Regions from separate parts of the Curtobacterium sp. BH-2-1-1 genome, predicted to be linked through region 1. Evidence: predicted binding sites of a transcription regulator. Region 1 holds the regulator's gene; each other region holds the start of a gene.
The links. The regulator HrcA, encoded in region 1, represses chaperone genes, less so after heat shock. The targets are predictions, from matches to a motif close to TTNGCACTCGNNNNNNNCGAGTGCNAA.

Region 2: groES (co-chaperone GroES) is a predicted target of HrcA. The motif match lies at 3,101-3,127, and genes of this name have one in related genera.
Region 3: BJK06_RS07720 (Hsp20/alpha crystallin family protein) is a predicted target of HrcA. The motif match lies at 5,284-5,310, and genes of this name have one in related genera.

Annotation. Positions count from the first base shown of each region.
Region 1 is NZ_CP017580.1:3,335,166-3,342,908, reverse strand. It holds gene BJK06_RS15835 (PhoH family protein) at 1-777, opposite strand, end outside; gene BJK06_RS15830 (histidine triad nucleotide-binding protein) at 767-1,120, opposite strand; gene BJK06_RS15825 (16S rRNA (uracil(1498)-N(3))-methyltransferase) at 1,171-1,920, opposite strand; gene dnaJ (molecular chaperone DnaJ) at 1,920-3,032, opposite strand; gene hrcA (heat-inducible transcriptional repressor HrcA) at 3,161-4,177, opposite strand; gene BJK06_RS15810 (DUF4870 domain-containing protein) at 4,286-4,675, shown strand; gene hemW (radical SAM family heme chaperone HemW) at 4,677-5,894, opposite strand; gene BJK06_RS15800 (HAD family hydrolase) at 5,923-6,633, shown strand; gene BJK06_RS15795 (DUF1990 family protein) at 6,644-7,291, opposite strand; gene BJK06_RS15790 (hypothetical protein) at 7,424-7,743, shown strand, end outside.
Region 2 is NZ_CP017580.1:2,022,827-2,030,569, forward strand. It holds gene tsaD (tRNA (adenosine(37)-N6)-threonylcarbamoyltransferase complex transferase subunit TsaD) at 1-887, shown strand, start outside; gene BJK06_RS09645 (DUF4190 domain-containing protein) at 1,011-1,733, shown strand; gene BJK06_RS09650 (SAM-dependent methyltransferase) at 1,859-3,061, opposite strand; gene groES (co-chaperone GroES) at 3,225-3,521, shown strand; gene rarD (EamA family transporter RarD) at 3,654-4,616, shown strand; gene BJK06_RS19120 (ABC transporter substrate-binding protein) at 4,849-5,640, opposite strand; partial or broken gene BJK06_RS19125 (ABC transporter substrate-binding protein) at 5,769-6,182, opposite strand; gene BJK06_RS09670 (VOC family protein) at 6,416-6,799, opposite strand; gene guaB (IMP dehydrogenase) at 6,878-7,743, opposite strand, start outside.
Region 3 is NZ_CP017580.1:1,631,621-1,639,363, reverse strand. It holds gene BJK06_RS07750 (NAD(P)H-binding protein) at 1-616, opposite strand, end outside; gene BJK06_RS07745 (TetR/AcrR family transcriptional regulator) at 696-1,427, shown strand; gene BJK06_RS07740 (response regulator transcription factor) at 1,443-2,114, opposite strand; gene BJK06_RS07735 (sensor histidine kinase) at 2,111-3,382, opposite strand; gene BJK06_RS07730 (SDR family NAD(P)-dependent oxidoreductase) at 3,703-4,389, opposite strand; gene BJK06_RS07725 (hypothetical protein) at 4,463-4,783, opposite strand; gene BJK06_RS07720 (Hsp20/alpha crystallin family protein) at 4,795-5,226, opposite strand; gene BJK06_RS07715 (NYN domain-containing protein) at 5,401-6,135, shown strand; gene BJK06_RS07710 (hypothetical protein) at 6,344-6,526, shown strand; gene BJK06_RS07705 (MarR family winged helix-turn-helix transcriptional regulator) at 6,573-7,130, shown strand; gene BJK06_RS07700 (TetR/AcrR family transcriptional regulator) at 7,199-7,743, shown strand, end outside.

The DNA.
Region 1 (7,743 bases):
CGTCAGGAACATCTTCATCTGCTCGGGCGTCGTGTTCTGCGCCTCGTCGAGGACCACGAACGAGTCGTTCAGCGTGCGTCCGCGCATGTACGCCAGCGGGGCAACCTCGACCGTGCCGGCGGCCAGGAGCTTCGGCACCAGCTCGGGGTCCATCATCTCGTTGAGCGCGTCGTAGAGCGGACGCAGGTACGGGTCGATCTTGTCGGTGAGGGTGCCCGGCAGGAAGCCGAGCCGCTCGCCGGCCTCGACCGCGGGGCGCGTCAGGATGATCCGGGTGACCTCGCGCCGCTGCAGCGCCTGGACGGCCTTCGCCATCGCCAGGTACGTCTTGCCGGTACCGGCGGGGCCGATGCCGAACGTGATCGTGTGCTCGTCGATGGCGTCGACGTAGGCCCGCTGCCCGTCGGTCTTCGGCCGCACGGACTTGCCGCGGCTCGACACGATCGGCGTGCCGAAGGTGTCGGACGGCTTGCGGTCCTCGTCCAGGAGCTTCGCGGAGACGGGGATGTCGGACGGCCCGATGTCCTGCCCGCGCTTCACCATGCCGACGAGCTCGTCGACCAGGGCGTGCGCGCGCGCGACGTCGCGTTCGGGCCCGGTCAGCGTGACCTCGTTGCCACGCACGAGCACGCGGACGCCCGGGTACTGGCGTTCGACGGTCTTGAGCAGTCGGTCCTGGGGGCCGAGCAGCTGCACCATGGCGATGCCGTCGACCTGGATCGAGGCCGACACGTCCGTCGGGTCGGCCGGGGTGGGTGCTGGTTCGTTAGCCGGCAAGGGTGCCTTCCTGCAGTTCACCTGCGAGTACGTGCGCGTGCACGTGGAACACGGTCTGACCGGCGGCTTCGCCGGTGTTGAAGACGAGTCGGTACTGGCCGCCGGCGCGCTCGTCGGCGATGCGCTGCGCGGTGGCGACCAGGTGGGCGAGGAGGTCCGGGTCACCGGCTGCGAGCTCGGTGACGTTCCGGTACTGCTCGGTCTTGGGGATGACGAGCACGTGGACGGGTGCCTTCGGCGCGATGTCCTCGATGGCGATCACGCGGTCGTCCTCGGCGACGACGGTCGCCGGGATCTCGCGCGCGATGATCCGGGAGAAGATGCTGGGCGTGCTGGTGCTCATGGCTCCATCGTAGAACGCGGTACCGACGCCACGCCTTCCCGATCCGGGCGCTACCAGCGACCGAGCAGCGTCTGGAGAACCGCGAGCGCGGCCGGGCCGGCGGTGGACGTCCGGAGCACCGTGTCGCCGAGGCGGACCCGGACGGCCCCGGCGGCCACCAGCCGGTCGAACTCGGAACCGTCGATGCCGCCCTCGGGTCCGACGACGAGCACGATCTCGGCGACGTCGCTCGGCGGTTCCCACTCGGAGAGCCGGACGTCGCCGACCGGGTCCAGCACGAGGACGGCGCGAGCACTCTCGGCCGCACCGGGAGCCGGAGCCGCGAGCTGCCCGGTCGTCACCGGCGCGTCGACGACGGGCACCCGGGAACGGATCGCCTGCTTCGACGCCTCGTGCGCGATCGCCGTCCAACGGGCGCGGCCCTTCTCGACCTTCGCGCCGTCCCAGCGGGAGACGCTGCGGGCCGCCGACCACGGCACGATCCGGTCGACACCGATCTCGGTCGCCGCCTGCACCGCCATCTCGTCGCGGCCGCCCTTCGCGAGCGCCTGCACGAGCGTGAGCGTCGGTGTGGGTGCGTCGTCGACGGCGACCGTGGACACCGCCAACGAGAGCGTGTCCCGCCCGAGCGCGGTCACAGCCCCGGTCACGACGGTGCCACGACCGTCGGACAGGCGCAGCGTCTCCCCCACCCGGACCCGGGCGACCGTGACGGCGTGGCGTCCCTCCGCCCCGTCGAGCGGGACGGTGTCGCCGACCGTGACGCCGTCGAGCGACCCGACGAGGTAGAGCGACGCCATCAGAAGTTGAAGAACCGGTCGCGGAGCTTGCCGAACATGCCCTGCTGGAAGCGGGCGAGCTGCGGCTTCGCGGCCTTGTGCGACTTCGCGAGCTGCTCGACGAGCTGCCGTTCCTTGTGCGAGAGCTTCGTCGGCGTCACGACCTGCACACCGACACGGAGGTCGCCGCGACCGTTGCCCCGGAGCTTCGTGATGCCGCGGTCCTTGATCACGAGGACGTCGGCGCTCTGCACACCCGGCCGGACCTCGAGCTCGACCGGGCCGTCGAGCCCGTCGATCGTCGCGGTCGTCCCGAGCACGGCGTCGGTCATCGCGACCTCGAGCGTGGCGAGCAGGTCGTCCCCGTCGCGGCTGAACACGTCGTGGTGGCGCACCCGGATCTCGAGGTAGAGGTCACCGGAGGGGCCGCCGGCCGGACCGACCTCGCCCTGGCCGGGCATCTGCAGGCGGAGCCCGGAGTCGACCCCGGCGGGGACGTCGACCGGCACCGTGCGGCGGGCGCGGACGCGTCCCTGGCCCTGGCACGTCGGGCACGGGTTCGGGATGACGGTGCCGTACCCGCGGCAGGTGCCGCAGGGCGCGCTCGTCACGACGTTGCCGAGGAGCGAGCGGACCTGGCGCTGGATGTGGCCGGTGCCGCCGCAGATGTCGCACGTCTGCGCGCTCGTGCCCGGCGCGCAGCAGGAACCGCCGCACGTCTCGCACAGCACCGCGGTGTCGACCTCGACGTCCTTGTGGGTACCGAAGACGACCTCGTCGAGGTCGACGTCGATGCGGAGCAGGGCGTCCTGTCCGCGCTCGGCACGGCTGCGCGGGCCGTTGCCACGACCGCCGGCGCCACCGCCACCGAAGAACGCGTCGAAGATGTCGCTGAACCCGCCGGCTCCGCCACCGAAGGGGCTGTCGGCCTGGGGCCCGGCGTCGTACCGGCGGCGCTGCTCGGGATCGCTCAGCACGTCGTACGCGTGCGTCACGTCCTTGAAGCGCTCGGCCGCGTCGGGGCTCGGGTTCACGTCCGGGTGCAGTTCGCGCGCCAGACGGCGGTACGCCTTCTTGATGTCGGCATCGGAGGCGTCCTTCTGGACGCCGAGGACGTCGTAGTGGTCTGCCACGTATCCCTCAGTCGGTTCGGTTCGGTCGGTCGGGTGCGGCGGTCGCCGCGGTTCTGGTGGTCGTCGGTGGGCCTGGAGGCGCGGGTCGCCCCGTCGGGACCGGCTCGCTCAGGCGCGTGGGCACCTGGTCAATGTTCACCCAGGAGTTTGGACAGGTACCGTGCGACGGCGCGCACGGCGGCCATGTTCGTGCCGTAGTCCATCCGGGTCGGCCCGAGCACGCCGAGCCGGGCGAGTTCGCCGCCGGCCAGGTACCCGCCGGCGACGATGCTCGTCGCGTCGAGCCCGTACTCGGCGTTCTCCACGCCGATGCGCGCCGCGACGCCGTCGTCGATCTGCATCTCACCGAACAGGCGGAGCAGGGTCACCTGTTCCTCGATCGCCTCGAGCACCGGGAAGAGCCCGCCCGAGAAGTCCTGCTCGCTCTTGGCGAGGTTCGCCGCACCGGCCATCACCAGGCGGTCCTGCCGGTTGGCGGCGACCTGCTCGATGAGGGTCGCGACGACGACCCCGGCGAGCGGTTGGGCGTCGGGGCGGATCTGCTGCGGCACCGCGCGGAGCGCCGTCGAGACGTCCTGCAGCAGCAGCCCGACGCCGGCGCCGTTCACCACCGTGCGGAGTTCGGTGAGCGAGCCCTCGTCGAGCGCCACGTCGGTCTCGACGACGCGCTGCTCGACCCGGGCGGTGTCGGTGATGAGCACGACCATCAGGCGGTTGTCGCCGAGGCGGACGAGCTCGATGTGCTGGACACGCGCGCGCACCATCGAGGGGTACTGCACGAGGGCGACCTGGTTCGTGAGCTGGCTGAGCAGCCGGACCGTGCGGCCGAGGACCTCGTCGAGGTCGTTCGGCGCCCCGAGGAACGTCTCGATCGCGTGCCGCTGGGCGCTGGACAGCGGCCGCGCGCCGGCGAGGTGGTCGACGAAGACGCGGTACCCCTTGTCGGTGGGGACGCGACCGGACGAGGTGTGCGGTGCCGCGATGAGCTGCTCGTCCTCGAGCTGGGCCATGTCGTTCCGGATCGTGGCGGCGCTGACCCCGAAGGCGTGTCGCTCGACGATCGTCTTCGAACCGACCGGCTCGCGTGACGCGACGTAGTCCCGCACGATGGCCTTGAGGACCTCGAGGCTGCGTTCGCTGACCACCCGGACCCCTTCCACTCGATCTGGCACTCGGACGTGTCGACTGCTGATCCTACGCCCGACCACCGACGGACCGGGACTTCTCCACACGCCTGCCAGTACGCTTCCGCCATGACCTACGGACAGCAGCCCGGTGGCCCCCAGTTCCCGGGCGGGTACCAGCCGCCCCAGCCCATGTCGCCCGAGGACCAGCGCCTCTGGGCCACGCTCACGCACATCGGCGGGATCTTCTTCAACTTCGTCGCGCCGCTCGTGGCCTACCTCGTCCTGCGCGATCGCGGCGGCTTCATCCGCGAGCACACGCGCGTGGCACTGAACTTCCACATCACGATGGCGATCGCCTACGTCGCCGCGGGCCTCTTGACCATCGTGCTGATCGGCGCGGTGCTCCTGCCGGTGATCGGGATCCTGACGATCATCTTCGGGATCATGGCCGCCGTCGCCGCCAACCGCGGGCAGTTCTACCGCTACCCGCTCTCGATCGAGTTCATCAAGCAGTAGCTCAGTCGAGCAGCTCGCGGACCACCGCGTCCGCGAGCAGGCGACCCCGCAGGGTCAACTCGATCCGTCCCCGCACCGCGGCCGACCCGTCCACGAGACCACGTGCGATGAGGCCGGCGACCCGGCCCCGTGCCTCCTGGCCCAGCTCGCTCGTCGCCAGCTCACCGCGGACCCGCGCGGCGAGCAGCACGCGCTCGACGTACCGGGTCTCGTCGTCGAGGGTCTCGCGGCCGGCCGCGGGCGACTCGCCCTGGAGCACCCGGTTCGCGTACGCGGCCGGGTGCTTCACGTTCCACCAGCGGGTGCCGGCGACCGCGGAGTGCGCGCCCGGGCCGACGCCCCACCAGTCGTGGCCCTTCCAGTAGGACAGGTTGTGCCGGCTCGCGTGGTGGTCGCCGCGGGACCAGTTCGAGACCTCGTACCAGGAGTACCCGGCGTCGCCGAGGACCTGGTCGGCCAGCTCGTACATGTCCGCCGCGAGGTCGTCGTCCGGCGCCGGCAGCTCGCCGCGTGCGACCATCCGGCCCATCGCGGTGCCGTCCTCGACGATGAGCGAGTACGCCGAGACGTGGTCGGGCGCACACGCCAGGGCCGCGTCGAGCGAGGTGCGCCAGTCGTCGAGGGACTCGCCCGGCGTCGAGTAGATGAGGTCGAGCGAGACGTCGAGCCCCTGCTGCTTCGCGGCGTCCACGACGAGCGGCACGCGCTCGGGGTCGTGCGTCCGGTCGAGCGTCGCGAGCACGTGCGGCACCGCGGACTGCATGCCGTAGCTCACGCGGGTGAACCCACCGGCGCGCAGCGTCGCCAGGGACGACTCGTCGACGGAGTCCGGGTTCGCCTCGGTCGTGACCTCGGCCCCGGGCAGGATGCCCCAGGTGTCGTCGATCGCCCGCAGGATCATCACGAGGTCGGACGCCGGCAGCATCGTCGGCGTCCCTCCGCCGAAGAACACCGTCGACACCGGGCGCCGCGGGACGCCGGAGCGGGCGAGGACGTCCGCCGCGAAGCGGATCTCCTGCACGGCGTGCCCGGCGTAGTCGTCCCGCCGGACCCCGCGGAGCTCGGACGCCGTGTAGGTGTTGAAGTCGCAGTAGCCGCACCGCACGCGGCAGAACGGCACGTGCACGTACACGCCGAACGGGACGTCACCCGCGGACGCCGCGGGCGAGAGCAGCCCGTCCGCTGGTGCGGGATCGGCGATCGGGAGAGCACTCGGCATGGACTCCATTGTCCGTCATGATGGAGACATGGAGCACCACCCCGTCCCCACCACGGTGCTGTGGGACATCGACGGCACCCTCGTGATGAACGCCTCCTCGCCGGGCAACCTCTACCACCTCGCGCTCGAGCGGGCGGTGGGTCGCGACCTCGTCCTCCGCGTCGGACACCAGCACGGCCGCACCGACGCCGGGCTCATCGCCGAGCACGTCCGGGCCCACGACCTGGACGACTCGCTCATCCCCACCGTGAGCCGCCACCTGCACGACCTGACCGAGGAACGGCACGTGTCCGGCGACCACCGGAGCCCGGCTCCGGGTGCGATCGCCCTCGTCCGACGGTTCGCCGAGCTCGGCTGGCGCAACGGACTGCTGACCGGCAACTCCCCCTACCGTGCCCGCGTGAAGCTGCAGGGCGCCGGGTTCGACGTCGACGCGTTCGACTGGGAGCACTCGTACTTCGGGGACGCCGAGGTCGAGCGCAGCGGAGTGACCGCGCGTGCTGCCGAGGCCCTCGCGGGCACCCGGGCCGTCATCGTCGGGGACACCCCGCGGGACGGCGAGGCGGCCGAGGCCGTCGGGATCCCGTTCCTGGCGGTGGCGACCGGTGTGTTCGACGTCGACGCGCTCCGCGCCACGGGAGCTGTGACGATCGCCCGGAACTGCGTCGACGACGCGTCGCTCATCGAGGACGCCATCGTGGCGCTGCCGCCGCTCCGCCCGGTCGGCGAGGGCTCCTAGCCGAGCAGACCTAGTCGCCGCGGAGCGCTTCGAGGTACTTCTGCGCCATCACGCGCTGCTGCCGACGGAGCAACGGGGCCACGAACTGCCACTTCCGGCTCGACGGCTGCGAGAACTGCCGGATCTGCAACCACACCGAGCCGTCCGGGGTCCGCTCGACGACGAAGGACTCCTCGCCCGAGAGCGGGTGCCCCTCGAGCGTGCCGTACGCGAAGCCCTTGCGGTCGGTCTCGTCGATGATCGAGACGACCCGGACCGGCGCCTGCACCGTCTGGCCGAACGCGTGCATCGTCAGCGTCGCGCTCGTCCCCGCCGTCACGAGCGGCGTGCCGTCCGGGGCGAACTTCTCCACCCGGGGCGTCCCGATCGAGGCCGGGGCGATCGGCACGCCGTCCTCGTCGAAGGTCACCGGGTTGTAGCGGACCTCGTCGTCGTCGGGCTGCTCCTCGACGTGCACGCGGATCCCGCTGCGCTCCTGGATCTGCCAGGTCAGGGCCTGGGTCACCGCGGTCTCGAAGCGCTGGTCGCCGTGGCCGATCCGGGAGCGCGACTCGGACGGGGCGAACCCCTCCGGCGGGTACGTCATGAGGTCCGGCGCCTGGGTCGCACCCACGGCTCCGTACGTCAGGGCGGTCCGGTAGCTCCCGCGGGTACTCATGCGGCCACTGTACTGGGGACTCGTCCCCCGGATCGAACCGAGTCGTCCTCGGGTGCGCAACCGGCGGTCCGCTTTCCGCGCGCCCCGAACTGGAGGCCCGACACCCGTCCGACACGCCCCTATCGTGGGTGCGTGCCCCGCTCCCCCCTCGCTCGCTCGCGGTCCGTCGACCGCACGACGGCCGCGTTCGCCGTCCTGACGCTCGCGGCGTTCGGGCTCGCGGCGACGGCACGGGCCGCGGTCGAGTGGGCGACGGCCGGCCTCGGCGCTCCCTCCCGGTACGTCACGACGCCGCCGGGGGACGTCGACGTGTTCGACACCGCGAACGCCATCGCGGCGTTCGGGGCGTGCAGCGCCGGAGCGGGTGTGCTCCTGTTCGGGGTGACGCTCGTGCTCGCGGTGCGCCGACACTCGGCACGCCGGCTGCCCTACGTGCTCGGGTTCTGCACGCT
Region 2 (7,743 bases), 1.3 Mb from region 1:
AGGCGATGACCCCGACGCTGACTGCTGCGCTCGAACAGGCCGGCGTCACCCTCGACGAGCTCGACGCCGTGGCGGTGACCGCCGGGCCGGGCCTCGCCGGGGCGCTCATGGTCGGGGTCGGCGCTGCGAAGGCCCTCGCGGTGGCGACGGGCAAGCCGTTGTACGGCGTGAACCACCTGGTCGGGCACGTCGGCGCCGACGTCCTCCGGTCGGACGGGTCCGAGATCGACCTGCCGACGGTGGCGCTCCTGGTGTCCGGCGGGCACACGTCGCTGCTGCTCGTGGAGGACCTCGTCGGCGACGTGAAACTGCTCGGCGAGACGATCGACGACGCCGCGGGCGAGGCGTTCGACAAGGTCGCGCGGCTCCTGGGGCTGCCGTACCCCGGCGGCCCGCAGATCGACAAGGCCGCGGCGGACGGCGACCCCACCGCGATCCGTTTCCCCCGCGGCTTGACGCTGCCGAAGGACATGGCCGCGCACCGCTACGACTTCTCCTTCTCCGGACTGAAGACCGCCGTCGCCCGGTGGGTCGAGCGCTGCCGTGACGAGGGGCGCGAGGTCCCCGTGGCCGACGTCGCCGCCAGCTTCCGCGAGGCCGTGGTCGACGTGCTCCTGACGAAGGCGCTGCGTGCGTGCGAGGACACCGGCGTGCACCGGCTCCTGCTCGGAGGCGGCGTCGTGGCGAACGCCCGGCTGCGGGCCGTCGCCGAGGAGCGCTGTGCTGCGGCCGGTGTCGAGCTCCGCATCCCGCCGTTCGACCTCTGCACGGACAACGGGGCGATGATCGCGGCGATCGGCGCCCGGCTCGTCGCCGAGGGGCACGCGCCGAGCGACCTCGGGATCGCGGCGGACTCGACGCTGCCGGTGACGACCGTCCAGGTCTGACGCTCGCGGGCCGACGCCGTTCCGCGTCCGGTCTGCGCCGTGCTCGCGTCCGGCCCGCAGGGGAGTGTCTGTGGGAGGATTCACATGAGGCGCCGACGACCGTGGCGCCGAGAGGGGTGGACGGTGTCCGATCAGAACCAGTGGCCGAAGCCGGGCGAGACGCCGGACAGCAACGCATCGTCGGTGCCGTCGAGTGCGGCCCAGCCCGAGTCCGGGCAGCCGCAGCAGTACGGCGCGTCCGCTCCCGAGGCACCGTCGGCAGCGCCGAACGACCCGTGGGGGCAGTCCGGACAGCAGGCGCACCCGGGCTACGGCGCCCCGCAGGGTTCGAACCCCTACGCCGCACCGCAGAACCCGTACGCGGCGCCGCAGCAGCCGCAGAACCCGTACGCCGCGCAGCAGCCGCAGAACCCCTACGGCGCTCCGCAGCAGCAGAACCCGTACGCCGCGCCGCAGAACCCGTACGCGGCCCCCGGCCAGCAGCACCCGTACGCCGCCCCGGGCCAGCAGAACCCCTACGCGGCCGCGGGCTACCAGCCCTACGCGCAGCGTCCGAAGACCAACACGCTGGCGATCCTGTCCATCGTGTTCGGCCTCGGGGCCATCCCGCTGTTCTTCATGGCGATCCTGCTGGGTCCCGCCGGCGCGATCCTCGGCCACCTCGCCCTCGGCCGCATCAAGCAGACCGGTGAGAGCGGGCGCGCTCTGGCGCTCACCGGTGTCATCGCCGGCTGGGTGATGACCGGTGTGTGGATCCTCTGGATCATCGGGCTGTTCGCGTTCGCCTCGATGGGGAGCTCGTACTCGAACTACGACGACTACGGGTCCGGCGCCTTCATCGGCTGACCAGGACCCCGGCGACCCGCTCGCACAACGAGGGTCACCCCGAACCACGGATCGCCGCGGTTCGGGGTGACTTTCGTTGTGCAGAGCGCGAGCGCGCCCGCGCGCCCGCGCCGCCGCCCCGCGGCCTAGCCGGCCACGTCCCCCAGCCGCTCGCACAGGATCGCGGTGTGCCGTCCCTCCAGGCGGGTGAGCACGAGCGTGACGCGCCCCCGTCCGCGCAACCGCAACCGCTTCCGGAACTGCGCCGGGTCCACGTCGACGCCGCGCTTCTTGATCTCGACGGTCCCGATGTCCTCCGCCGCGAGCCGCGCGGCGAGCTGCTTCACGTCGAGCGGCATCGTGTCGAGCACCCGGAAGCCCTGCGCGAACGGTGTCGTGACGGCCCGGTCCGAGGTGACGTACGCGATGCCGTCGGAGAGCATCCGGCCGTCGAGCGACCGGGCGAGGTCGCCGATGAGCCGCGCACGGATGACCGCCCCGTCCGGCTCGTACAGGTACGCGCCGAGCGCGCCGACCTCGACGTCCGCGGCGTCGGCGTCGCCCGTGAGCTCAGCGATCCCGTGCGCCCCGATGACGGTCGCGGCACGGCGGACACCGGGGCGGGCGAGGGGGCCGAACCAGAGGGCGAGCTCGACGACCTCGCGGTCCACGGAGGTCCACTGCGCCTCGGCCGTGTCCGGGATGAGGTCGCGGTCGACGCCCGGCCCGAGCTTCACGCCCGTCGGGGTGGTCGTGGCGGCAGCGAACACGGTGTCGAGCGAGGGGGACCAGTCGTCCGGGTCGGCGAGGCGCTTCGTGTTCGCGTGGCCGGAGGTCCGGCGCGCCGGGTCCATCCAGACCCCGTCGACGCGGGACAGGTCGAACGAAGCGGCGTCGCCGAGCTCCACCCGGGCGGAGTCCCAGAGCGAGAGGTTGTGCGTCGCGACGGCCGCGGTGACCTCGTCACGGTCGACCGCGGTGACCTCGAGGTCGAGCGCCGCCATCGCCATCGCATCCCCGCCGATGCCGCACCCGAGGTCGGCGACCCGGGTGAGCCCCGCGGCGGCGAAGCGTCCGGCGTGCTGGGCGGCGACCTGCAGCCGGGTCGCCTGCTCGAGGCCGGCCTCGGTGAAGAGCATGCGGGAGGCGAAGTCCCCGAACTTCCCACGGGCCTTCTGCCGGAGCTTCGCCTGCGTCAGGACCGCCGCGACGAGGCCCGGATCGTGTCCTTCGGAGCGCAGTCGTGAGACGACCCGGACGATCTCACCACCGTCGGACACGGCCGGGGTACGGTCGAGCAGGGCCATCCCCTCGGGGGTCAGCAACTGGGCGAGATCGGCGGCTTCCACCCGACGATCCTCCCAGGTCGCCGAGAGCCCGGTCGGACGTTGGCACTCGGATTGACCGAGTGCCAACGACGCCCTAGAGTTGGGGCGGTTGGCACTCTCCTGTGCGTAGTGCCAACACGGTTTTCATCTGTACCGAGTCAGTACCGAGAAAGAAGAGGTCACCGTGGCCGTCAGCATCAAGCCGCTCGAGGATCGCATCGTCATCCGCCAGGTCGAGGCGGAGCAGACCACCGCTTCCGGTCTGGTCATCCCGGACACCGCGAAGGAGAAGCCCCAGGAGGGCGAGGTCGTCGCCGTGGGCCCGGGTCGTATCGACGACAACGGCAACCGCGTCCCGCTGGACGTCGCCGTGGGTGACAAGGTCATCTACTCGAAGTACGGCGGCACCGAGGTCAAGTACTCGGGCGAGGACCTCCTCGTCCTCTCGGCGCGCGATGTCCTCGCGGTCATCGTGCACTGAGTCCAGTACACATCGCGAACGCCCCGTTCGGCTCCGGCCGGGCGGGGCGTTCTCGCGTTCCGCGCCGGGTCGGCGGGTCCAGGAGGCGCGGCTCGGCCCCGCGCCGTCGGTGCCCGTTCCTAGGATGGTTCCGTGAGTGAACCGTCCCCGGCGCGCCCGGCCCGCAGCGAGGCATCCGTCGGCGTCGTGCAGGCGATCATCGCGTACGGGCTGTGGGGACTCATGCCGCTGCTCTTCGCGGCGATGGCCCCCGCCGGCGCGTTCGAGATCGTCGCCTGGCGGATCGTCTTCGGGCTGGTGTTCTGCGCGATCGCGATCGCCGTCACCCGCTCCTGGCTCCGGACCCGCACCCTGATGGCCCAGCGTCGGGTGATGCTCGTGATGGGCCTCGCGGCCGTGCTCATCCTGGTGAACTGGACCGTGTACGTCGCGGCGACGACCACGGGCCACACGGTCGAGGCGGCGCTCGGGTACTTCATCAACCCGCTCGTGACGATCGCGCTCGGTGTCGTGGTGCTCCGCGAACGCCTGCGTCCGCTGCAGTGGACCGCCGTCGGCATCAGCATCGTGGCCGTCGTCGTGATCGCGGTGGGCTACGGACAGATGCCGTGGATCTCCCTCGTGCTGGCGTTCTCGTTCGGCCTGTACGGGCTCGTGAAGAAGCGGGTCGGTGGAACGGTGGACGCCCTGAGCGGCCTGACGATCGAGACCGTGTGGCTGCTGCCGATCGCCGTGGTCGCCCTCGTGGTGCTCGGCGCGACCGGCCTCGGCGGCGGGGTGACGTTCACGAGCGAGGGCTGGGTGCACGTCCTCGTGACAGTGCTGACCGGGCCCGCGACGGCCGTGCCGCTGCTGCTGTTCGCGTCGTCCGCCCGTCGGGTGAGCCTGTCCACGCTCGGGCTGACGCAGTACCTCGCGCCGGTGATGCAGCTGCTCGTCGGGGTGGTCGTGCAGCACGAGCCCATGTCGGGTGCCCGGTGGTTCGGCTTCGGGATCGTCTGGCTCGCCCTGGTCATCCTGACGGCCGACTCGTTCCTGGCCGCTCGGGCATCGCGGCGCCGGGCGGTAGCGCCCACCGCGGCCGAGCCGGTCTGACGGGGCCGAGCCGCGCCTCCAGGGCCCGTGTCCTGTCCGCCTGCCTGTCCGCCCGTCAGGCCCCGAGTCTCGGCCCGGCGGACAGTTTCGCGCCGTGTCCGCCACGGAACTGTCCGCGCAGCCGAGTCTCGGCCCGCCGCCGCCGGCCCGCCGCCGCCGGCCCGCCGCCGCCGCCGCACGCGACAGCGCCCCGCGGCCGGGCCGCGAGGCGCTGTCGATCTGGTGCTGCCGACTACTTCTTGACCGAGCCCTGGATCGCGCTCTGGTAGACGGGCTTGTTGTCGCCGTCGAACTTGTAGATGCCGATGTAGGCGCTCGACGGGTCGTTGTTGTCGTCGAACGGACCGATGCCCGACGGACCCGTGTAGTGGATGTCCTCACCCTTGTCGAGCAGGGCGACGCAGTTCTTGAACGTCGAGCACTCCGTGCCGCCGTCGGCACCGGACACCGCGGCCATGTTGGCCTGGATGGTGCCGGAGTCCGTGCCCTTGCCCTTCACCGCGGCCAGGGCGGCGAGGACGGTGGCGTCGTACGACTCGGCCGCGTACGAGTAGTCGGCGAGGTCCTTGCCCGACGACTTCTTGTAGTAGGCGGAGAGCTGGGCCTTGAACTCGTCCTTCGGTGAGGCACCGGGGATGGTGCCCTGCGCGCCGGTGAGCGTGCCCTTGTCGAAGTCCTTCGAGTAGTCGGCGGTGTTGCCGTCGGACATGTAGATCTTCGACATGTCGGCGTCCTGCGACTTCAGCTCCGGGATGATCGACTTCGTCTCGTCGAAGGCCAGGACGACGATGGCGTCCGGCTTCGTGGCGAGCGCCGCGGTCACCTCGGAGGAGAAGGTCGTCTGGCCGGGCGGGAACTCCTGGCCCTTGCCCTTGCCGCCGTAGACGACGGATCCGCCCGAGTCCTCGATCGCCTTCTGCACGGTGTTGCGGAGGCCGGTGCCGTAGGTGTCGTTGAAGACGAGGAACGCGACCTTGGCGTTGCCGTCACCCGTGACGAGCTGGCCGAGCGCCGAACCCTGCACCGAGTCCGGCGGAGCGGTCCGGTAGTAGTACGACGAGTAGCCGGACAGGTCCGACGCGGTGTTCGCGGGGAGATCTCCACGATGCAGTTGCTCGTGAGCTGGTCGATGACGTTGAGCGTGACGCTGGAGGACTCGGCGCCGATCGCGACCGGGACCTTCGCGTTCACGAGCTTCGTCGCCGCGGAGCTCGACACCGTCATGTCGTTGCTGTCACCGGAGTCGGTGGCGGGGTCGATGGTGACGTCCTTGTCGAGCACACCGCCGGCCGCGTTGATGTCCTGCACCGCGAGTCCCACACCGGACTCCGCGGGCGGGTTCAGGTAGGCGAGCGAACCGGTGAGCGGGAGGATCGTGCCGATCTTCAGCGCGTCGGTGCCCGGGGTGTCGGGGGCCTTGCAGCTCGCGGCGGGGTCCTTCTTCGCGCCTCCCGACGCGGAGGAGGACGGTGAGGTGCCGCCGCTGGTGGTGGAACAGGCGGCGAGGAGGAGCGCCGCCGCTCCTGCCACTGCCAGTGCCGTGGTGGCACGGGTGGTTCTGATCATCCGTGGAGCCCTTTCTCTGCGCGGAACCTCAGGTCCCGCTGGGGATGTGAGAGAACGTAGGGTCACGGTGTTTCAGCCGCGTGACGGGGCGGTACGCAAAGTGTTTCGTTACCCAGCCGTGACGCGAGGTCTGCGGAAACCCGCGGGTCTCGAGCCCATGGCCCGGGCGCGGTCGACCGGACCCGCGCAGTCCGGACAGGGACGCCGGCCGCCCGGGTGGGGGCTGGCCGGAGTCAGGCGTCGAGCTCGGCCTGGGACCGGAGGACGCAGAACTCGTTCCCCTCGGGATCGGCGAACACCACCCAGCCGCCGCTCGCCGTGCGTCGGTCGGCCAGTTCGAGCGCACCGATGCCCCGCAGCCGCACGACCTCTTCGTCGCGGGTCCGGTCGGTCGGCCGCAGGTCGAAGTGGATGCGGTTCTTCACGGCCTTCGCTTCCGGCACCTCGATGAAGAGCACGTGGTGCGACCCGTCGGGAGCGACGATCATGCACTCCTCGTGCCCGGGCGCGTTCGGGTCGTCGGCGACGTCGACGTAGCCGAGGACCTGCTTCCACCACTCGGAGAGCGTGTAGGCATCACGGCAGTCGATCGAGGTGTGGGACACGGCGCTGACCATGCCGCGACCCTACTGCCGACCGACGACGAACGCCCCCGCTCCGTCCGGGAGCAGGGGCGTTCGAGGGTGCTGGTCGGGTCAGCGGCTGTAGTTCGGCGCCTCGACGACCATCTGCACGTCGTGCGGGTGCGACTCCTTGAGCCCGGCCGGGGTGATCCGGACGAACTTGCCGCGGGCCTTGAGCTCCGGGACGGTCCGGCCGCCGACGTAGAACATCGACTGCCGCAGGCCGCCGACGAGCTGGTAGACGACGTTCGCCACCGAGCCGCGGTACGGGACCTGGCCCTCGATGCCCTCCGGCACGAGCTTGTCGTCCGAGGGGACGTCGGCCTGGAAGTAGCGGTCCTTCGAGTACGAGGTCTTCTTGCCGCGGGTCTGCAGGGCGCCGAGGGAGCCCATCCCGCGGTAGGCCTTGAACTGCTTGCCGTTGACGAACACCAGGTCACCGGGCGACTCGTCGGTGCCGGCGAGGAGCGAGCCGAGCATCACGGTGTCGGCGCCGGCCACGAGGGCCTTCGCGATGTCGCCCGAGTACTGCAGCCCGCCGTCGGCGATGACCGGCACGCCGGCCTCACGCGCGGCGAGGGAGGCCTCGTACACGGCGGTGACCTGCGGGACGCCGACACCCGCGACGACGCGCGTCGTGCAGATCGATCCCGGGCCGACGCCGACCTTCACGGCGTCGACACCCGCGTCGATGAGCGCCTGGGCGCCCTCGCGCGTGGCTGCCTGCCCGCCGATGACGTCCACCGCGGCGAACGCCGGGTCGGCCTTGAGGCGACGGACCATGTCGAGCACGCCGGCGCTGTGGCCGTTGGCGGTGTCGACGACGAGGACGTCCACGCCGGCCTCGCGCAGCGCGGTCGCGCGCTCCCAGGCGTCGCCGAAGAAGCCGATCGCGGCGCCGACGCGCAGGCGCCCGGCGTCGTCCTTCGTGGCGTCCG
Region 3 (7,743 bases), 1.7 Mb from region 1:
GCTCGCCGAACGTCGGTGCCGTCGGCGCGGTGAGCGTGACGGGGCCGTCGTACGGCTCGTCGGCGAGCAGGATGCGGGCGGCTGCTTCGGCGGCGTCCTGGCGAGCGGTCCACGACACCGGACCGTCGACGGGGACCGAGACCGCGCCCGTCGACTGCCACGGTCCCATCAACCAGGCCGTGCTGTGCGCGTAGAAGCCGTTGCGCAGGCTCGTCCACGGCAACCCGGAGGCGCGGAGCAGGTCCTCGGTCGCGGCGTGGCCGTCGGCCGGTGCGAACGGCGAGCCGTGGGCTGCGCCCTGGTGGCTCGTGTACAGGATCCGTCCCACCCCGGCGTGCACGGCGGCGTCGATGGCCGCGCGGTGCAGCGCGACGGCGTCGGCGCCTGGGTCGTTCGAGGAGACGAGCAGCAGCCGGTCCGCACCCGAGAAGGCCGCGGGGAGCGAGTCGGGCTCGGCGTAGTCGCCCCGGCGGACCTCGACCCCGCGATCGGTGAAGCGCTGCGCCCGGCTCGGGTCGCGGGTCACGACGGCGAGCCCCGACGGGTCGAGGTGCTCGAGGAGGTGGTCCGCGGTGGCGCCGTTGAGTGCGCCGGTGGCGCCGGTGATGACGATCATGGTTGCTCCGTACCGTTGGTAACCGATTGGTGTGATCGAAGGTAACACACTGCTATCGCTGCTTTGTTATCGTTGATACGTGATCGAGCAGGCAACGCAACGAGACGAGACCCGGGCACGGATCGTCGAGGTCGCCGGTGCGATGCTCCGTGAGCGGGGGGCCGCGGCGGTGACCACGCGCGCCGTCGCCGAGGGTGCCGGGGTGCAGGCACCGACGATCTACCGACTGTTCGGCGACAAGGACGGCCTGCTCGAGGCTGTCGCGGAACAAGCGATGTCCACCTTCGCCGCGGTCAAGGCCGAGGCGGTCCGGGCTGCACGGGACGAGCGCACCGATCCCGTCGATGACCTCCGGCACGGGTGGTCGATGACGATCGGCTTCGGTCTCGCGAACCCCGACCTCTTCGTGCTGCTCAGCGACCCCGAGCGAGGACGTCGCTCGGCGGCGGCACGCGCCGGGACCGCACTGCTCGCCGAGCGCATCCGGCGCGTCGCCGAAGCCGGACGGCTCGCCGTCCCGGAACGCCTGGCGGTGGACCTCGTGCACGCGGCCGGGACGGGGGCGGTGCTGGCGATCCTGTCGACACCGGCGGACGAACGCGATCCGAGCCTGGCGGACGAGGCGTTCGCGGCGGTGTCGGGGAGGATCCTCGTGGCGGGCCCGCCGGAGCCGTCGGGTTCGCCGACTGCGGACGCCGTGACGACTGCCGCGATCACGCTGCGGGCGGTCGCGTCGGACCTCGACGTGCTGTCGGTCGCCGAGCGCGCAGTGCTCGCCGAGTGGCTCGACCGGGTGGCCGGCCAGCGCTAGGTCGACGCCGGCGCGTCAGGCGTCGCGAGCGCCCGCCAGCCCGTGGTCGTGCGCGTAGACCACGAGCTGCACCCGGTCCCGCAGCGCGAGCTTCCCGAGGATGCTCGAGATCTGCGTCTTCACCGTGGACTCCGTGACGAACTCCTTCGCCGCGATCTCCGCGTTCGACAACCCGCGCGAGGCCCAGCCGAACACGATGCGCTCCCGGTCCGTGAGCGACTGGAACGCCTCGGGCTGCGGCGCCGGCGCGCGCTCGACGTCGGCGCCGAACAGCTGGGAGAGGTCGTTCGGCGCGATCACCGAGCTCCCCTCGTGCACCGCCCGGACGGCCGCGAACAGGAACGGCGGCGTGGTGTCCTTCAGCAGGAAGCCGCTCGCGCCGAGGCGGATCGCGGTGGCGGCAGCGGGGTCGAGGCCGAACGTCGTCAGCACGACCACGCGGGGGAGCGGCCCCTCGACCGCGCCGGAGAACAGCTGCCGGACGGTCTCGACCCCGTCCATGCCCGACATCCGCATGTCGAGGAGCATCACGTCCGGTCGCAGCTCGGGGATGCGCGCCAGGGCCTCGGCACCGTCGGACGCCTCGCCGACGACGACCATGTCGTCCTGGGCGTCGAGCACGACGCGGAGGCCGGCTCGGAACAGTGCCTGGTCGTCGGTCAGCAGGATCCGGATCGGATCGGTCATCGGTTGGTCCCCCCAAGGACGTCGAACGGGATGCGGGCACGTGCGGCGAACACGTCGTCGAGGACGGCGGCGTCGAAGGACCCGCCGAGTGCGGTGAGCCGGGACTGCATGCCGGCGAGGCCACGGCCGGACCCGCGGGTGCTCACCGGCGGGACGGCGACCGGGCCGGTCCCGACCGTGCCGGCGCCGGGGGTGGCCATCCCGGCGGTCGGGACGAGGTTCTCGACCTCGAGCACCAGGTCGGCCGACCGCCACGTCTCCCGCACCGTCACCGGCATCCCGGGGGCGCCGTGTCGGAGCGCGTTCGTGAGCATCTCCTGCAGCACCCGGCGGGCGGCGGTCCCGCTCTCCGGTCCGAGCACCACCGGGACCCCGCGGACGGCCTGGTCGACGTCGACCCCGGCCTCGCGGATGCCCTGCACGATCTCCTCGAGCGACCCCGGGTCGGTCGAGGCGCCGGAGCCGTCGATGTGCCCGAGCACCTGCCGGACCTCGACGAGGGAGCTCCGGGCGGTGCTGGCGATCGTGGCGCTCACCTCGCGAATGCGGGCCTCGTCGGCGAGGAACGGCACCGAGTCGGCCTGCGCGATGATCACGGCGAGGGAGTGGCCGACCACGTCGTGCACGTCGCGGGCGATGTCCGCACGGATCCGCTCGGACTCGGCGACGTCGATGGCCCGGGTGGCGGTGGCCTCGGCCTCGGTGGCGACGGCCTCGGCTCGGGACGCCGCGGCCTCGGCGTCCGCCCGGCGTTCGGACTCGCGGTCCCGCGAACGGAAGGCCCGGACGGCGACCCCGCCCGCCCAGACCCCGAGGAGCGCTGTCACCGGCGCGGCCATCGCCAGGAACGCCTGGTCGCGCGGGCCGTTGATGAGGACGAGGAACCGGAAGCCGGTGAGTGCGAGGTAGAGCGTCGCGCTGATGCCGGCAACGAACGCCAGCAGGCCGGACACGATGACCTCACCGCGCGTGCCGACGACCGCCGCCGTGCCGATGACCACGAAGATGGCGATGTCGACGAGCGACGGCCGTTCACCGCCGCCGACCTGGACGATGCCGAGGACGACGACCATGAGCATCGCCGCGGACGGTGAGACCCGTCGGAGCGCGATCGCCCCGGCCGCGGCGAGGACCGCGAAGAAGCTCGCGTGCTCGAGCTCGAGGTCGATCGGGAGCAGGAAGACGAACGCCGCGAAGACCGCCCAGGCCACGTCGATGATGATCGAGCGGGTGGCGAGCGGCCGGATGAACGTGCGCCGTTCCGTCACGGCACGATCATCGCACGGGGGCGTCGTCCGCCGGTCACGGGACCGGCGACATCGCGATGAGGGCGGTGGCCGTGACCGTGACGATCGCGGCGCAGACCAGCAGGGTGGCGATCGTGTGCTTCGTCGAGGACTCCATGCTCCGAGCCTCGCCGAGTGGGGCACGCCGGGCATCGGGCGCACGGGTGAACGCGTTCATCCGCACGGATGAAGGCGTCTGGTCCGTCGCGACGCGACCGGGTGGCGGCCAGGAGGCGCGGGTCGGGCCCGCACCGCGCCTCCCGGCCCGCGAATCGCACGGATCTGCCGGACCCGCCCGTCGGTCAGATGGTGATCTGGCCGAGCACGCGGTGGGCGATCGAGATCGACTCACCGGACATCACCGACAGTGGCGACGCGAGGAACGCGACGAGGTCGGCGATCTGCTGCGGGCTGGAGTCGCCGGGGCCACCGGGGCGGACCTCGGTGCTGGGGGTGTCCGTCACCAGCCCCGGGTTGACGACGTTCACCGTGACACCGGAGCCGGCGGCCTCGTCGGCGAGGTTCTTCGCGATGACGCTCACCGCGGCGTTGCGGAGCGATGCGGTGATGTTGCCCGACAGGTAGGCGTTCTGTCCGCTGATCACGACGACGCGTCCGAACCCGGCCTCGCGCTGGGCGGGCAGCACCGCGTTGGCGATGCGGAGGAACCCGAGTGCCTTGCCGTCGATCGCGGTGACGACCTGCTCGGGGTCGGACTTCTTCGCCGGGTCGAGGGTGCCGGCACTCGGGGCCGCGGTGACGACGAGCGCGTCGATGCGGCCGTGCTGCTCGAGCACCCGTGCGACTCCGGCGTCGACGGAGGCCTGGTCGGCGGTGTCGATCGCGACGCTGTCGGGGGAGTCGCCGGCGCTGCGGGAGGCCACGACGACGGTCGCCCCCTCGGCCCGGAGTCGATCGGCGACGGCGGCGCCGATGTACCCCTTCCCTCCGACGACGAGCGCGACACGGTTCTGCAGTTCGAGGTCCACGCCGTCACGCTACGCCGGAACGCCTCGGGCTCGGCACACGTCGTGCACCGAGCCCGAGGCGTCGTCGGTTCGATCAGCTGCTGCGGCCGCTCCCGCCGACCGTCAGGAGCGCACCGGTGTCGGTCTCGTCCGTACGCGGCGGCTCGAACAGGCCCGAGTACGCCCGGACGGCGCTCCACCCCGCGATGAGCAGGACGGTGCCGGCGACGGCGGCGACCCACGGCACCACGGCCCACCGGTCCCAGAGCGACGGGACGGCCAGCCACGTCAGGAAGTTCCCCGCGAGGCCGCCCGTCGCCCCGAGCAGGACCGCGGTCCGTCGGTCGAGACTGGACAGCGCGAGCGCGACCGTCACGGCGGCGATCGCGGCCAGGGCGTTGACGAGGTCGAACACGGCTGCCGCTCCTACTCCCCGCTGCCGACGGCGAGCTGCTCGCGGCCACTGCCCGTGGTGACGGCGATCTTGCGGGGCTTCGCCGACTCCTTCACGGGGATCGTGACGCTCAGGACGCCGTTGTCGTAGCCGGCCGTGATGCGCTCGGCGTCGAGGCCGTCGCCGAGCGTCAGCTGACGGACGTAAGTACCCGGCTGGCGCTCTCGGGTGAGCCACTGCGAGCCCTCGGGAGCGCCGAGGGTGCGCTCGGCGCGGATGGTCAGGACCGAGCCGTCCACGTCGATGTCGACGGAACCCGGGTCGATGCCGGGCAGGTCGACGTCGAGGACGTAGTGGTCACCAGTGCGGTAGAGGTCCATCGGCATCGAGCGGGGGCCCGCGGTGCCGAGGAGGGAGCCGGCGAGACGGTCCAGCTCGCGGAACGGATCGAAGTTCATCGTCATCGGTGTCAACTCCTTCGTGTCTGGTGTTGAGTCCCCTCGACTCAACTGCGACATGTTTTAGCACTCAAGCCTGGCGAGTGCCAAAAGAACGCTCTGAATCCGCTCGGAGCGTGGGATCCCCGGCGAAATACACAGGAGTCACGGGCGTCGGCGCGGGACCCGTACCGTTTGCCCATGCGAGTCGGGGTGTACGTCGATGGGTTCAACCTCTACTACGGCGCGAGGAGCATCTGCGGTCGTTCCACTCCGGGCTGGCGGTGGCTGGATCTCCGCGCGCTGTCCGAGAACCTGCTGCGCGGACCGGGTGCGCAGTGGGGGTCGGCCACCATCGAGCGCGTCGTCTACTGCACCGCCCGGGTGAGTGGTGCGGAGAACCCGCAGGGGCAACACGACCAGGACACCTACCTCCGAGCGCTTCGACGGCACGGCGCGGTCGACGAGTTCGCCATGGGCAACTACGTCACCCGGGTCGCGACCGCACCGCTGGCGACGCCCGATCGGCGGGGACGCCCGCAGCTGACGCGCGCCGACTGGCCGCTCCAGGTCCGTGACCCGCACGGCGCCGACGTCCCCGGCGCGACCTTCATGGCATCGGTCGCCCGTCGTGAGGAGAAGGGCTCCGACGTCAACGTCGCGGCGCACCTGCTCATCGACGTGTTGACGAAGCGTGTCGACGCCGCGATCGTCATCAGCAACGACAGCGATCTCGAGTTCCCCGTCCGGCACGTGCGGACCCTCGTGCCGCTCGGACTGGTGAACCCGACGCCGGGGTACCGAGCCGGCAAGCTCGCCGGCGACCGAGATGACGGGGTCGGCGGACACTGGTGGTACCAGTTGACCGACACTGACGTGCGTGGAGCGCAGCTACCGGAACAGGTCGCCCACATCCGACGGCCCGAGTCCTGGTAGTGTCATCCCATACCACCCGGCCCCTCTGGGGCCGGGTTTTTTCATGCCCTCCGTGCGTCGCGAATGACAGCGATGTAGTTCGGCTGGGCTGACTGTTCAGTGCGTGAACCGTACAGAACACGAATTGTTCGTTTTGCTGATCGTTCACGTTGTGAAAGACTTCGGGCGTCCGATGGGGACAGCAACGACGACGAGGGGCGGTATCGCAATGCACAGCACGTACACCGGGATGCCGCGACAGGCACGGCTCGGCGGCACCCACACGCGCGTCGGTCTGACCGACCCCGCGATCATCGACGCCTACGTCGAGCGCCGCATCCAGGACCCGTCGCTCCTGTCCGGTCGCTCCGAACCGTCCTACGCCGACTTCTTCTCGGTCCCGGCGGCCTAGGCCCAGCACCCCCGATCCGCACCAGGCAGAGAGCACACCCGACCAGATGCCGTTGACCGTCGTCCGCCGTGAGCACATGCACCTCTACGCCCGGGAACCCCGGTCGCGTGCCGCGAAGGGCGCCGTGGACGCGCTCCTCCGCCTGCAGCACGCCGAGGAACAGCAGCTCGAACAGGCCCGGTCGGAGAGCGGTCTCACCAAGAACGAGTTCCTCGCCGTCCGGTACATGCTCCAGGCGCACCGGGACGGCCGGGCCATGGGTCCGAAGGACCTCGCCGTCATGCTCAACGTGTCGAACGCGTCGGTGACGAAGATCGTCGACGGGCTCGTCGAGAAGGGCGACCTCGTCCGCGCGCCGCACCCCACCGACCGTCGGGCACAGGTGCTCGAGCCCACGGTGCAGGCGGCGAAGAAGATCGACGCGTCCTACGCGCGCTTCCACGAAGCCGTGGTCGAGGTGATGGACCACCTGTCTTCTGAGGAGAACGACGTCCTCGCACGCTGCCTCGTCCAGATCACCGAGGCCCTCGTCGGTGGCGCGCCCGCTCCCGTCGACGAGTACACGGTCGACCCGGACGGCGACGCGGAGCCGTACGACTCCTGAACCGGGCGGTCCGTAGCGGCGCCGAGCCGCGCCTCCCGGAAAAAACCTTCCAGCGGTAAGTTGGGCGCATGACGCACCCTGCCGACGACGACGCGGCCCTGCCGCGACGCGGCTACCGCAAGGGTGCCGAACGACGGACGCAGATCCTCGACGAGACGATCCGCATGGTCGCCGAGCAGGGTGTCGACGCGTCCTCGCTGCGATCCGTCGCGGACGCCCTCGGGATCACCCACGCGGCGCTGCGGCACTACTTCCCGAGCCGCGACGAACTGCTGCTCGCGGTCTACCGCGAGCACGAGGTCCGCGAGCAGGGGGCACCGGACCGGATGAAGTCCGCGATCGGGGACATGCGGGAGAGCGCCTCGCGGAATCGCGCGGTCCCGGGGCTGGTGCAGCTGTACACGACCCTGGCGGCCGATGCCGTGCAGGAGGGGCACCCCGCCACGCGGGACTTCATGCGGGAACGGTTCACCCGGCTGCGGGCGGACCTGGCGGAGTTGATCGAGGCGGACCAGGCGTCCGGCCGGATCCGGGCCGACCTGGACCCCGTCGACCTGGCGTCCCTGAGCATCGCGGCGTCGGACGGACTGCAGGTGCAGTGGCTGCTCGACCC